2 regions of the Paenibacillus sp. FSL W8-0426 genome follow, and region 1 is predicted to be linked to the other one. Evidence: predicted binding sites of a transcription regulator. Region 1 holds the regulator's gene; the other holds the start of a gene.
What was found. Region 1 encodes CtsR, which represses protease genes until heat stress. Its sites were predicted from a motif close to ATGGTCAATAAAGGTCAAACA; they were not measured.
Positions count from the first base shown of each region.

Region 1 (7,644 bases):
ATCTAGGTTCTAACCTGGTGCCCTGATCGGGTACGGGGACAGTGTCAGGTGGGCAGTTTGACTGGGGCGGTCGCCTCCTAAAGAGTAACGGAGGCGCCCAAAGGTTCCCTCAGAATGGTTGGAAATCATTCGAAGAGTGCAAAGGCATAAGGGAGCTTGACTGCGAGACCTACAAGTCGAGCAGGGACGAAAGTCGGGCTTAGTGATCCGGTGGTACCGCATGGAAGGGCCATCGCTCAACGGATAAAAGCTACCCTGGGGATAACAGGCTTATCTCCCCCAAGAGTCCACATCGACGGGGAGGTTTGGCACCTCGATGTCGGCTCATCGCATCCTGGGGCTGAAGTAGGTCCCAAGGGTTGGGCTGTTCGCCCATTAAAGCGGTACGCGAGCTGGGTTCAGAACGTCGTGAGACAGTTCGGTCCCTATCTGTCGTGGGCGTAGGAAATTTGAGAGGAGCTGTCCTTAGTACGAGAGGACCGGGATGGACGTACCGCTGGTGTACCAGTTGTTCCGCCAGGAGCACCGCTGGGTAGCTATGTACGGACGGGATAAGCGCTGAAAGCATCTAAGCGTGAAGCCCCCCTCAAGATGAGATTTCCCAATTAGTAAGACCCCTTGAAGACGACGAGGTAGATAGGCTGGGGGTGGAAGTGCAGCAATGCATGGAGCTGACCAGTACTAATCGGTCGAGGGCTTATCCAAAGAAATGCAGGTTCTAAGATCGCAAGTTTCGTTTCGAATCCAGTTTTCAGAGAGCAATCTCTGGGCTTGAGAATAGGCTGTCCTTTAAGGGCTGAACTTTTCTCGCAGCGATTTCGAGAAGCGTAGGCTTCGAAAAATCATGTTTGGTGGCGATGGCGGAGGGGTTCCACACGTTCCCATCCCGAACACGACCGTTAAGCCCTCTAGCGCCGATGGTACTTGGACCGCAGGGTCCTGGGAGAGTAGGAAGCCGCCAAGCGAAGAACCACTGCCGATGTCATCGGTGGTGGTTTTTTTATTTTATAATAATAAGTATACATGAATTGACTTTGTTCCGTACCTCTGACAGACTCATAAGATGAGACATTCTTTTGGATCAATGGCTTATAGTGGCTCAATCCGAAAATTCAGAGAACGAGGTGCAGAAGGATATGGACATTCGCAAATTAACGACAGATGACTACGAAGACAGCATTGCGCTCTCCCAGTATGCCTTTCAGTACGTTTTGACCGAAGAAAAGAAGGAGAAGCGGCGCAGTCAGTTTAATGCTCAGGACACATGGGGTGTATATGAAGGAGGACAACTGGGAGCGAAGCTCCACATTGTTCCTTTTGAGACCTATATTCATGAAAAGGCGTTTGCCATGGGCGGGATTGCGGGGGTTGCCACCTGGCCCGAATATCGACGCAAAGGATGGGTCGCCAGCTTATTGCGCCATGCGCTAAAAGAGATGAATCGCAACAAGCAAAGCATTTCGTTTTTACATCCATTTTCATTTGGCTTTTACCGCAAATACGGATGGGAAGCGTACATCGAATACAAGAAGTATCGAGTCCCGGTAACGCATCTGCCTGCAAAGAAGGAGACCCCTGGTGCGATTCGTCGGGGTGAGCCTGAGCTCGAACTGCTCGATACGATATACCAGGCTTACGCAAGCCGGTTTAACGGAACGCTCGTTCGGGATCGAAATTGGTGGGAGTACTCCGTATTGACGGAAGGTACCAGCCAGAAGGCCGTGTATTACGATGCAGCCAAACAACCGCAGGGCTACGTTTTATACGAGGTGAAGGATCGCAAGTTTACCATCGATGAGATGGTCTGCCTGAACGAAGAAGCGAAACAGGGGCTCTGGACATTCATTGCCAACCACGATTCCATGATTGAAGAGGTGACGCTTCAGGCGCCTGCGAGCGATGATCTTGCTTTTCGACTGGATAATCCGCGAATCCAGCAGGAGATCGTTCCATACTTTATGGCGCGAATCGTGAGCGTGGAGCAGTTTGTATCGCAGTACCCTTTTGCAGACCTGGATTCCCCGATTCGCCTTATGCTTCAAGTCCAGGACGAACATGCTCCGTGGAATGAGGGCGTATGGGAATTGAATATTGCGTTAAACGGCACGGCCTCCATCTGGAAGTCTTCTGCAGAAACGAACGCGAACGGCCAAGACGTCAAGGTCAGCATTCAGACGCTAACAACGATGCTTTTGGGCTATAAAAGACCTTCGGAGCTGTTGGCTATGGGTCGTATTGAAGGCAATACGGAGAGTGTGGCCGCACTGGAACGGGCCATTCCGAATAGGGAGACGTATCTGCTGGACTTTTTTTGAGATGTCCTGCCGGAAACGGTGGGGAGCGAGGAATTCCCGATTGGGGCATGGAGCGCTTAACGAGAGATACGGAGAAAATGGAAGACAAAAGGACTTCTTTCCACGATGGAGAGAGGTTTTTTTGTATATGCGGAATATTTCGTGTAAAATCGTAAAAAATGAAGGAAGACCCCTCTTGGCAAAACCACAGAATATGTTATAATGTAAACAAAGTCAAAGAAAGTCAAAGTCAACTGAAAGTCGAAATCAGCCTTGATCTTGTGGTGATAAGGCGAATTTCCATCAGAACTTCAAGCGTCCTCACCCACCGGTTGCCGGCTTGGAATGCAGATTCGTTGTTTCCTTGAATGGTTAAAATGGGGGAGAGGTTGTACTCTGTGGGGGCGTGTGGGTCCTAATTGACTTAACGTTTCAAACAGTGGAGGATGAGTCGATGCGTAATATCTCTGATGTTATCGAACAATATCTGAAGAGTATTTTGCATGAAAGTCCCGAGGGGATGATTGAGATTCAGCGCAACGACCTTGCTGATCAATTCTCATGCGTGCCTTCGCAGATCAACTATGTCATCAGCACGCGTTTTACGCTCGAAAAAGGTTACCTGGTCGAAAGCAAACGTGGTGGCGGCGGTTATGTCCGGATACAACGGATCGAATTGCCCGCACATTCGGACCTACATCACCATTTGCACCATAGCATAGGCGAGGAGATCGGGCAGACGGCGGCTGAGGGGCTGATTTATCAACTTGAGGAAGCGCGTTTCCTGAGCAAGCGGGAGGCAGCTTTAATGCGTGCCGCGATGTCGAGGGAAATTATAATGGTCAAACTTCCTTACCGGGATCAAATTCGTGCCAGAATGTTGAAAGCAATGATCATCTCGTTGCTCGGTAAATAAAACGTTTGGGGGGTACATCATTATGCTGTGCCAGGAATGCAACAAACGTCCGGCGACACTTCATTTCACGAAAATCGTAAATGGAGAAAAGACGGAATTTCATATTTGCGAGTCATGTGCTCGCGAAAAAGGGGAGATTATCCCTGGAACAGCAGGCGGATTCTCGATTCACAACCTGTTGTCGGGGTTGCTTGATTTCGATCCTGCCGGCAAAAACGGCTCCGCAGGCGCATCCTCTCCACAATCGCTGAGATGCGAAGAGTGCGGAATGACCTATTCACAGTTTAGCAAAATCGGCCGATTCGGCTGCAGCTCATGTTATAAATATTTCGACAGTCGGCTGGATCCGTTATTCAAGCGGGTGCATGGCAGCACCTCTCATGTGGGTAAGGTCCCTGCGAGAGCGGGGGGACGCATCAAGCTGAAACGGCAAATCGCCGATCTGAAGAAGGACCTTCAGGAAAGCATTGCCGGAGAGGAATTCGAAGCCGCCGCGGGGATCCGCGATCAGATCCGGGAGCTTGAAAAACGGCTGGCTCAGGAGTAAAGTTTGGTCAAGAGTCATGAGTAGGAGGGATATGCAAATGCCTAGTCTGCGCTTCACGGAACAGGCACTAAGCGACTGGATGCGAAGCGATGCAGCCGATTCCGAAATCGTCATCAGCAGCCGCGTTCGAATCGCCCGCAACCTGCAGCACTATCCGTTTCCGATGCTGGCTACCAACCAGCAATCCGAAGAAGTGCTGAACAAACTGAGCGAAGTGCTTCAACATGATGATATTCGGGCTTTTGCCAATTTCCACACGTTGGAGTTGGCAGATGTCCCTGACCTTGATAAAAGGGTGCTCGTCGAGAAACATCTGATCAGTCCCAGCTTGGCGAGCGAGTCCAGAAATGGCGCCGTCATTCTGAGCGAGGATGAATCCATCAGCATCATGATTAACGAAGAGGACCATCTGCGCATCCAATGTCTTTATCCGGGATTTCAGGTGAAGGAAGCGTGGGAGAGGGCATCTTCGATCGATGATGCTTTTGAAGCCCATGTGGATTATGCCTTCGATGATCGAAGAGGTTATCTGACCAGCTGTCCGACGAATGTAGGCACAGGGGTCAGAGCATCGGTCATGATGCATCTGCCTGCACTGGTCATGACACAGCAGATTGGCCGTATTTTGACGGCCGTTTCCCAAGTGGGGCTTACCGTACGAGGCATCTATGGGGAAGGCAGTGAGGCGATGGGAAACCTGTTCCAGATTTCCAACCAGATTACGCTTGGACAGACGGAGCAGGAAGTCATCGACAATCTGCACGGCGTGGTGCTCCAAATTATCGAGCATGAACGTACAGCGAGAAAACGTTTGATGACGGACTCCAGGCTGCGAATCACGGATAGGGTGATGCGTTCTTACGGTATTTTGTCCTATGCGGCTGTCATGGATTCCAAAGAAGCGGCACAGCGCCTTTCCGACGTCAGGTTGGGTGTGGACCTTGGTCTCCTTGATGGATTGTCCATCCCCGTCATGAATGAGCTTAACGTCATGACGCAACCCGGCTTTTTGCAGAAAACGTTCGGGGAAGACATGCGAGCGGATGAACGGGACATCTACCGTGCGCAGCTGATTCGTGATACGATCAGTACAACCAAAAATTCCTAACGGCTTCACCAGAGAATCGATTTGGGTTTCACGTCCGCGTTAAAGCGGCTTTTATATAATGATATTATTCGCGGCATATGGCCGCAAAAAAGCATCACAACAAAGATTACTACAGCGGAGCCTTTAAATTAGAATGGTCCCGCTTATATCCAAAACCATGGAGGTGCAGGAGATATGATGTTTGGAAGATTTACGGAACGGGCCCAGAAGGTGCTCGCACTCGCGCAGGAAGAAGCTGTCCGTCTCGGTCACAATAACATCGGTACAGAGCATATTTTGCTCGGCCTCATTCGAGAAGGCGAAGGCATTGCGGCCAAAGCGCTGATCGGCCTGGGACTCGGATTGGAAAAAATTCAAGATGAAGTAGAGACGCTGATTGGCCGCGGCCAGGAGCAGCCTACGAACATTGCATATACGCCTCGTGCGAAAAAAGTGATCGAATTGTCCATGGATGAGGCACGCAAGCTGGGCCACACTTATGTGGGCACAGAACATATTTTGCTTGGTCTGATCCGCGAGGGTGAAGGCGTTGCGGCACGTGTGCTCAACAATTTGGGTATTAGCCTCAACAAGGCTCGTCAGCAAGTATTGCAATTGCTTGGCAGCAGCGAAGCGGTATCCAGCCATAATGGAGCACCTGCGAACGTTAGCACGCCAACGCTGGACAGCTTGGCCCGCGATTTGACGGCATACGCGAAAGAAAACAACCTTGATCCGGTTATTGGCCGCAGCAAGGAAATCGAACGCGTAATTCAGGTGTTGAGCCGCCGCACCAAAAACAACCCGGTATTGATCGGGGAGCCGGGCGTAGGTAAAACGGCGATTGCCGAAGGCCTTGCCCAAAAAATCATCAATAACGAAATTCCGGAAACGCTGCGAGACAAACGCGTAATGACTCTGGATATGGGTTCGGTCGTTGCAGGTACGAAATACCGGGGCGAATTCGAAGATCGTTTGAAAAAAATCATGGACGAAATTCGTCAGGCAGGCAACATCGTGCTGTTCATTGACGAGCTGCACACCCTGATTGGTGCAGGTGGAGCCGAAGGCGCCATCGATGCTTCCAACATCCTGAAACCGGCGCTGGCACGCGGTGAGCTGCAATGCATCGGGGCAACAACGCTGGATGAGTACCGCAAATACATCGAGAAAGACGCTGCGTTGGAGCGCCGTTTCCAACCGATTACGGTGGATCAGCCTTCTCCGGAAGAAGCCATTCAAATTTTGCACGGCTTGCGTGATCGTTACGAAGCGCATCACCGCGTGAAAATTACGGATGAGGCCATTGTACAGGCCGTGAAACTGTCCGATCGGTATATTACGGATCGTTTCCTGCCGGACAAAGCGATTGACCTGATTGACGAAGCGGGTTCCAAAGTAAGGCTGAACTCGTATACCATTCCGCCGAATCTGAAACAGCTGGAAGGCCGTCTTGAAGATATCCGCAAGGAGAAAGACGCAGCCGTCCAAAGCCAGGAATTCGAAAAAGCGGCAGCGCTGCGCGATACTGAACAAAAAATTCGCGAAGAACTGGATCTGACCAAAAACCAATGGAAAGAAAAACAGGGACGCACCGATTCCGAAGTAACACCGGAAGACATCGCTCAAGTCGTAGCGAACTGGACCGGCATTCCGGTGAACAAGCTGAAAGAAGAAGAAACTCAGCGTTTGCTGAATCTGGAGCAAATTTTGCATGAACGCGTCATCGGTCAGGATGAAGCCGTTAAATCCGTGAGCCGTGCCGTACGCCGCGCACGTGCCGGTCTGAAAGATCCGAAGCGTCCAATGGGCTCCTTCATCTTCCTCGGTCCAACCGGGGTCGGTAAAACCGAGCTGGCTCGTGCCTTGGCAGAAGCGATGTTCGGTGACGAAAATGCGGTAATCCGCATCGACATGTCCGAATATGGCGAGAAACACTCCACGGCTCGTCTGGTCGGAGCGCCCCCAGGATACGTTGGTTATGAAGAAGGCGGTCAGCTGACCGAGAAAGTGCGCCGCAAACCATATTCCGTCGTATTGCTGGACGAAGTTGAGAAGGCACACCCTGAAGTGTTCAACATCTTGCTGCAGGTGCTGGAGGATGGACGCCTGACCGATTCCAAGGGCCGGGTTGTCGACTTCCGCAATACCCTCATCATTCTGACATCCAATGTCGGAGCTGAAGCGATCAAACGCAATTCCACGCTCGGCTTCACCGCGGTTATGGATGCGGGCGCCGATTACAGCAACATGAAGGGCAAAGTGATGGATGAGCTGAAGAAAAGCTTCCGTCCGGAGTTCTTGAACCGGATCGACGAAATCATCGTATTCCATTCTCTCGAAGAGAAACATATCGCCGAGATCGTTTCTCTTATGAGCGAAGAACTGCGCAAACGTCTGCGTGATTACGATGTGGACTTCGAATTGACGGATTCGGCCAAAGCGTTCCTGGCTAAAGCAGGCTTTGATCCCGCTTACGGTGCACGTCCATTGCGCCGGGCCATTCAGAAGCACATCGAGGATCGTCTGTCCGAAGAATTGCTCACAGGCAGCGTAAAGAAAGGCGATTCGTTGTTGATTGATGAAAAAGACGGCGAGCTGTCGGTTACGAAAAAGGAAATTGCTCCTGCCAATGAGGAAATCGAAACCAAATAAGCGGATCTTCATGGACGGGTTCCGTCCTAGATCCGACCATAAAGTTATTCCTTTCGGCTTCGGCCGATCGGACGTTAAGTACAAAGAGGCCTGCCGATTTTTGGCGGGCCTCTTTTTGCTATGCAACAACATGTGTAAAGTTTAC
Region 1 is NZ_CP150203.1:6,123,232-6,130,875, reverse strand. Features, by position in the region: rRNA gene MKY59_RS27940 (23S ribosomal RNA) at 1-705, shown strand, start outside; rRNA gene rrf (5S ribosomal RNA) at 848-964, shown strand; gene MKY59_RS27930 (GNAT family N-acetyltransferase) at 1,137-2,315, shown strand; gene MKY59_RS27925 (CtsR family transcriptional regulator) at 2,749-3,210, shown strand; gene MKY59_RS27920 (UvrB/UvrC motif-containing protein) at 3,233-3,757, shown strand; gene MKY59_RS27915 (protein arginine kinase) at 3,795-4,865, shown strand; gene clpC (ATP-dependent protease ATP-binding subunit ClpC) at 5,040-7,499, shown strand.

Region 2 (7,644 bases), 970 kb from region 1:
CGTGTTTGCCGTTCGCGGGCAGGTTCTTCCTGCTGCCGGGCAGGCCGTTGTGCTGCATGCCGAGATGGAAGATGGTACGATCATTACGGGCGAATCGAAAATCCCCGAGGCCGGGGGACGGATCAAACGTGTTTTCCTTGAACCGGATCACGTGGAGCCGTTGCCAGAGGCCGTCGAGGCCATCCGTCAAGCCGACGCCATTCTGATCGGACCAGGGAGTTTGTATACGAGCATTTTGCCTAATCTGCTTGTCCCGAAACTGGCCGAAGCGGTCGTTGAGGCCAATGCGGTAAAATTGTTTATATGCAATGTGATGACGCAGCCTGGGGAAACCGACGATTATACGGTGAGCGATCACCTTAAAGCCGTATATGATCATGTCGGGCACCAGCTTTTTGACTATGTCATCGTAAATAATGGTGATATTCCGCTGCAAGTTCAGAATAGATATGCAGAAAAGGGATCAAAACCGGTCGTTCTGGATATGAATGTCCTGAAAAGCGCAGGCTATCAGGTAGTTGCGGATACGCTGGTTCTGTTCCGGACTTATCTGCGCCACGATGCTGAGAAACTCAGCCATCATATTTTCCAGCTGGTACAAAATTGGATGTTACGGAAGAGGTGAAGTCTCATGTCGTTTGCAGCACAGACCAAAAAAGAATTAACGCTGATCGAAAGCGAGCCGTGCTGCGAAAAGGCGGAACTTTCAGCCCTTATCCGTATGCTTGGTGCGGTGCAGCTATCGAATAGAAAAGTCATATTGGATATTTCGACGGAGAATGCCGCCATTGCGCGCCGTGCATACTCTTTGCTCAAAAAGCACTTTCCGGTGCATACGGAACTGCTCGTTCGCAAAAAAATGAGGCTGAAAAAGAACAATGTGTATATTGTTCGGATTCCGTCCATGGTTCAGGAGATTTTGAAGGAACTGTACATCGTGTCGGAAGGTTTCCTGTTCACGCCAGGCATTAATCGGGAATTGCTGAAAAAAAATTGCTGTAAACGCGCATACCTTCGCGGAGCATTCTTGGCCGGGGGATCGGTCAACAATCCGGAAGGCTCCTCCTATCACTTGGAGATTGCATCCATGTACGAAGAGCACTGCCAGGCCTTGGTGGATTTGGCGAATGAGTTTCATCTGAACGCCCGGTGTATAGAAAGGAAAAAAGGATTCATCCTATACATCAAGGAAGGCGAGAAAATCATTGAACTGCTCAGCATCATCGGGGCGCATCAGGCGTTGTTCAAGTTCGAGGACGTACGCATCATGCGCGATATGCGCAACTCCGTAAACCGGATCGTCAATTGCGAAACGGCCAACCTGAACAAAACGATCGGCGCCGCGGTAAGGCAAATCGATAACATCAAGCTGCTGCAGAAGGAGATCGGCCTTGAAGCGCTGCCCGAGAAACTTCGGGAGGTGGCTGAAGTTAGGCTTGCGCATCCCGACATCAACCTGAAGGAAGTGGGCGAGCTGCTCAAAGGAACGGTAAGCAAATCCGGAGTGAATCACCGGCTGCGCAAGATCGATGAACTGGCTGAGAAAGTACGAAGTGAACGCCATGGTTAACGCGTGGAGGGAAGCTGCGGAATCTTTTGGGATTGTCCAATGTTTTTTTTGTAGTTTCCTTCACGGGTTAATGGTATAATTGCTATAAATATAATTGTGTATTTAATGTCCAGATTTCCTATAGGGGGGTAAGTTTATATGACAAAGCACCCGGTAGTAGTCCGTTTGAAAACGGGTCTCCATGCCAGACCTGCTGCATTGTTCGTTCAAGAAGCGAATAAGTATTCTTCTGAAGTGTTTGTTGAGAAAGAAGACAAGAAAGTTAACGCGAAAAGCATTATGGGGATCATGAGCCTTGCGATCAGCACTGGTACGGAAATCCAAATTAGTGCCGAAGGCGCGGACGCCGAACAGGCTGTAAACGCTTTAGTTAGCCTGGTAAGCAAGGAAGAGCTTGAGAACCAATAAGATAGCCTGAACGTAGGAAGAAGCCCCGAAAGGGGCTTTTTTTTGCGTTTAAGGGGATTGTCCTGCAACATTTTGGCAGTCGCTTCGTCTGTAGAAGTATCAAACCGATTCTGAAATGAAATAGTATACTTCGAGGAGGCTATTGTGATGGGTAAAACGTGGTTGAAACCGCTGGCTGCGGTAATGGTGGCAGGGACGTTGATGGTAGGAGGAACGGCTTGGGTAGCGCCTGGAAGTTATGCTTACGCAGCCGAGGTACAAGGAATACAGCAAAACACCATTAACGTTGTGGGTAAAGGCGAAATTCAGGTGAAACCTGACGTGGCGTATTTGTCGATCGGCGTGAGCAGCACGGCAGAGACGGCTGCATCGGCGCAGAAAGCGACGGCTGCCAAAATCAACAAAGTGATCAACCTGTTGAAAAACACGTGGAAAATCAGTGCGGACGACATTCAAACCGATCAATTCTATGTACAACCAAACTACACGTATTCGGAGAAAGACGGGCAAAAAGTTAAAGGATATACGGCATACCACACGCTCTCCGTAACGTATCGTGAACTGGACAAGGTGGGTGAACTGCTGGATGATGCTTCCCAAGCAGGCGCGAACAGCATCGACAACATCCGTTTCACGGTAGAGAGCCCGGAGAAATACGAAGCTCAAGTCATTGAAAAAGCTGTGGCCAATGCCGACGTAAAAGCTGCGGCGATCGCAAAAGCAGTCAAACGCCAACTGGGCTCGGTATTGTCCGTAACGCAAGGCGATGCGGTAGCTCCAGTATTGTATGCGACGGAAAGCTCCTTTTCCAAATCAAGCGCGGATGGTGCAGCAGGCACGGCTGTTGAAACAGGTCTGGTAAAAGTGAATACGACACTGAGCATTACGTATGAAATGAAATAGGAATTTCACACTAGGTAGGCCATTTTATGGACCATCGCTTCGGAAGCAGAATTCCGGAAGTTATGGTCCATTTATGTTGTTCGGAGGTGGTCGGACCGTTATCCTTCGAAAAATAACAGTGAGGGTTATCCTAGAAGGGATAGTTGTGAGAAGCTGCTGGACGTTGTGGAAAGTAATCCGGTCCATTGGTATCGTTTTTGTGCGTTTGTTCGTGACAAAATATTCATGAACGGCGTCCGGATCGAACAATATTGTAACTGGGGATGTAAACCTTTCCTGAATAGGGTTAATTATAATGAAGAGGTGAGCGTATGAGATATACGGTTCATCATTACATACGCAATATAACTCGATGGGATCATGGGAGAGGAGTTTTTATATATGACATCTTTGAAAAAATGGACAAGTGCGTTGTTGGCGGCAGGCGTAATGTTGGGAGGCAGCTCGGTATGGCTGGACCATTCCGTTCAGGCGGCATCGGTGACCTCGAAGGTATCAGCTCCTGCTGAAGTAACGTTGAAATCCGGCGGAAAAACACTCTCGCAAAAAGGGCTTCTGCAAAACGGTTCGACGTGGGTATCCCTTACAGCCGTGAAGGATGTAGCGGGCGGCACGCTTAAATATGATGCAAAGAAGAAAGAGTATGCCCTCTCGGCAGCTAATAATACAATGAGAATCGTTAAATCGGATGGCGAGAACATCGTTTATGTCAATGACTACTATACGCCGGTGGAAGCGAAGCTGATTCAAGGTCGTTTGTACATTCCGTTCTCTGCCATGAGAGATTATTTGGGCGTACAGGGCGATTGGGATGTCAAAACCAAAACACTGACCCTGAGCAAAGTGAAGCAAAACAACATCGTTGTTAAATCGGCAACAACGAAAGTAACGTTGAAAAACGCCACGGTGGATATTAAGTACCCTCAGGTGAGCGGGCTGGCCAATGCGAACGCCGAAAAGGCGATCAACAAAGTGCTGAAGGACGAATCCGACGCGTTTGTGGCAAGCTTCAAAAATCAGATTAAAGAAATCGGGGCGCCTGAAGCCAACCGCCCATACGGCTTCCAAAGCTCGTATGTGGTTACTTATAATGAAAACGGCGTGCTTGGGCTGATTACCGAACGTTATGAAGATTATGCGGGCGCACATGGCATGACGACTCGCACCGGTCATACGTTTGCGTTAGACACGGGCAAGGCATTGAGCCTCGATGACGTGCTGCAAAACAATGCTTCCATGCGTCAGACGATTGGCAAAAAGGTAGGAGAACAACTGGAAGCGCTGGGTGGTTACCTCGATGGCTACAAAGGATTGAACAAGGATCAGGATTTCTATGTAACGCCTACGGGCATCGTGGTCTTCTTCCAACTGTATGAGTACACGGCGTATGCGCAAGGATTCCCGGAATTCCCGTTTACGTACAAAGAAATCCTGCCGAAGGGCAGCGAGCCATTCAGCAATGTAAGTGCGGATAAATAAGTAGGCAGATCGTATGATGCGATTCGGTCATGCGTGAGTGAGTTGAATCGAATGTGAGATAAGGAGAAGGGCATTGGTTGCCGAACAGTGATGTTTGGTGGCCAGTGCTCTCTTTTTGAGGAACTTCATACACCTTATCGGTTCCAAAAACAGCTGATTAAAATTCTAATGAACATCAGGATCACTATTGGGGTGAAATTGTACTTTAAAGGTGATTTACTGGGTGAATAACGTGCCTCAGGTTCATTAAAGTTCTGTAAGGGCGAAATATCGGCGAATAACGTGTGTGAGGTTCGTAAGATATCACCTTTGTAAAAACGCATCAACTATGCGAAAAGGGCGTCTCCGTCACGTTGTTCACGTGCGGGGCGCCCTTTTGTTGGATCGTCTGTCAGCAAAATGCGACAAGTCGATCTTTAACGATTATAGATGTGGCACTGCGGCTTATACGCCTTGTGCACCTACGTTTTCGATAACTTTATCTACGATACCGTATTCTGCAGCTTCGGCAGCAGTCATGAAGTAGTCGCGGTCGGTGTCTTTCTCGATGCGCTCCAGCGGTTGGCCTGTGCGCTCGGCAATGATGCGGTTCAAGGTATCGCGCATTTTCAGGATGCGGCGTGCGCGAATCTCGATGTCGGAGGCTTGGCCTTGTGCTCCGCCCAGCGGTTGGTGGATCATGATTTCGCTGTTCGGCAGCGCGAAACGTTTGCCTTTGGCGCCAGCGTTGAGCAGGAACGCGCCCATGGATGCCGCCATACCCACACAGATGGTCGATACATCTGGTTTAATAAACTGCATCGTGTCATAGATCGCCATACCGGCTGTAATGGATCCGCCAGGGCTGTTGATGTATAAGTGAATGTCTTTCTCCGGATCTTCCGCAGTCAGGAACAGCATCTGTGCAATGATAGAGTTTGCGACAACGTCATTGACGTCGCTACCAAGGAAGATAATGCGATCCTTCAGCAATCTGGAATAAATGTCATAAGCGCGTTCGCCGCGATTGCTTTGTTCAACGACCATAGGAATGTAACTCACGTGAAAAACCTCCTCGGAAATGTGATGTTAAATTTGGTGGTTATATTTAAACTGTTACCGTATTAACCACATCATAAACAATTTCAATCAAAAAGTCAAAGAAAGTCAAACTAACTTTGAAAAAAAAGAAACCTCTCCGGTTTCACTGGTTAAACAACTTATGAAAGCAAAGTAAAAATGGCGCGCCCGCCAAGAATCGAACTTGGATCTCAGGCTTCGGAGGCCTACGTCATATCCATTGGACCACGGGCGCACAATCAATCAAATATGTGACAGCAATAATGATTATAGCTCATGACCCAATCAATTGCAAGCAGATGATTCGAAAGAAATCGTTTGGAATGTGCCGAAAATGATCATGCTGAAAATATGCGGATAAAGAACTGCTTTCGGTACATGCTATAAGAGGTTTGTTGATGTGCGGTCTCCTGGTTTGCAGGGGCGATATATAGATGGGAAAGCAGCCGATCTTCTATATATAGTATGCCGAATGCGGACTACAAGTTGCCGTGGCAGGATTGTGAAAAATTGCGCGTGAAAATGCCCTGAAACGGGATGAAATGGGCCTTTGAAACACTTGCATGTCGCGTCAGTTTTAGGTAGAATATACGTGGGACTTAAAAAGTTAACCCGGGACATTTTAGGGCCATGATATGAGCTTGGAACGAGAAGCTTGCGGGAGTGGAAAGCATGCGAAAGATTTTAGAAGTGCAAAAGCAGCTTCTGCCTGATCTCATGGATGTCTTGAAGAAGAGGTATACGATTCTCCACCAGATCATGTTATCGGATGTGATCGGACGAAGAACGTTAGCCAATTCCATGCAGATGACCGAGCGGGTTCTGAGAGCTGAGACCGATCTGTTGAAGGCTCAGGGACTAATTGAAATCGACAGCGCGGGGATGAAGATCAGCGAGGCGGGGCTTGAGTTGCTGCAGCAATTGGAGCCGGTAGCCAAAGAGCTGTTCGGATTGTCCGAACTGGAAGAACGCATCATGCAAGCCTACGGTCTGCAAAAGGTAGTCGTCGTTCCCGGCGATTCGGATGCCTCACCGCTGGCCAAGCGGGAATTGGGCAAGGCCGGAGCGAAAGCGCTGAGCAGTGTTATGAACGATAATGATGTTGTAGCTGTCACGGGCGGCTCAACGACGGCCGAAGTTGCGGAGCAATTGACGCTGCCGACCTCACTCAAAGGCGTCTGGTTCGTGCCTGCGCGGGGCGGGCTGGGAGAAAGCCTTGAAATTCAGGCCAATACGATTGCATCCACGATGGCAAAGCGGGCGGGAGCGCAATACAAACTCCTGCATGTACCGGATTTGCTAAGTGATCACGCCTATGAATCGCTGATTCAGGACCCGAGCGTGCAAGAGATTCTGCAGCTGATCCGCAAATCGCGGATAGTCATTCACGGAATCGGCGATGCCGTGGAGATGGCGCGGAGGCGCAAGCTTGCACCGGAGATCTTGGAAGAGCTCAAGGAGCAAGGGGCAGTATCCGAATCTTACGGTTATTACTTCAACGATCAGGGTGAAGTGGTACATACCATGCTCACTCTGGGCATGCGGCTGCAGGATATCGAAAGGACGGACGTGGTCATCGGCATTGCGGGCGGCGCCAGCAAGGCAGCTGCCATTCATTCGGTGCTCCGGTTCGGCCAGGAAGATATTCTGATCATCGACGAGGCCGCGGCGAAAGTCATCGTCGCCGAGTTGGACTGATTGCTTTTCCTAGTCGTATCGTAATTCAGTTGTCTTGACGGACCTCACCGTCTGTCTTGAATATATAAAGCTTCATACAAAACTAATCAAAACTTGGGAGGAACTTACTCATGATTAAAGTAGGTATTAACGGTTTTGGACGTATCGGTCGTTTGGCATTCCGCCGCATTCAAAATGTAGAAGGCATCGAAGTTGTAGCAATCAACGACTTGACTGACGCTAAAATGCTCGCGCATTTGCTTAAATATGATACAACTCAAGGTCGTTTCGACGGCGAAGTTGAAGTACACGACGGTTTCTTCAAAGTGAACGGCAAAGAAGTTAAAGTTATCGCTAACCGTAACCCAGAAGAACTGCCTTGGGGCGACCTGGGCGTAGACATCGTTCTGGAATGTACTGGTTTCTTCACAACAAAAGAAGCTGCTGAGAAACACCTTAAAGGCGGCGCTAAAAAAGTGGTTATCTCCGCACCAGCTACTGGCGACATGAAAACCATCGTTTACAACGTAAACCATGACATCCTCGAC
Region 2 is NZ_CP150203.1:179,264-186,907, forward strand. Features, by position in the region: gene MKY59_RS00875 (YvcK family protein) at 1-625, shown strand, start outside; gene whiA (DNA-binding protein WhiA) at 632-1,570, shown strand; gene MKY59_RS00885 (HPr family phosphocarrier protein) at 1,709-1,978, shown strand; gene MKY59_RS00890 (SIMPL domain-containing protein) at 2,126-2,881, shown strand; gene MKY59_RS00895 (DUF4163 domain-containing protein) at 3,263-4,360, shown strand; gene clpP (ATP-dependent Clp endopeptidase proteolytic subunit ClpP) at 4,805-5,401, opposite strand; tRNA gene MKY59_RS00905 (tRNA-Arg) at 5,580-5,654, opposite strand; gene MKY59_RS00910 (sugar-binding domain-containing protein) at 6,092-7,117, shown strand; gene gap (type I glyceraldehyde-3-phosphate dehydrogenase) at 7,228-7,644, shown strand, end outside.
Region 2: clpP (ATP-dependent Clp endopeptidase proteolytic subunit ClpP) is a predicted target of CtsR. The motif match lies at 5,493-5,513, and genes of this name have one in related genera.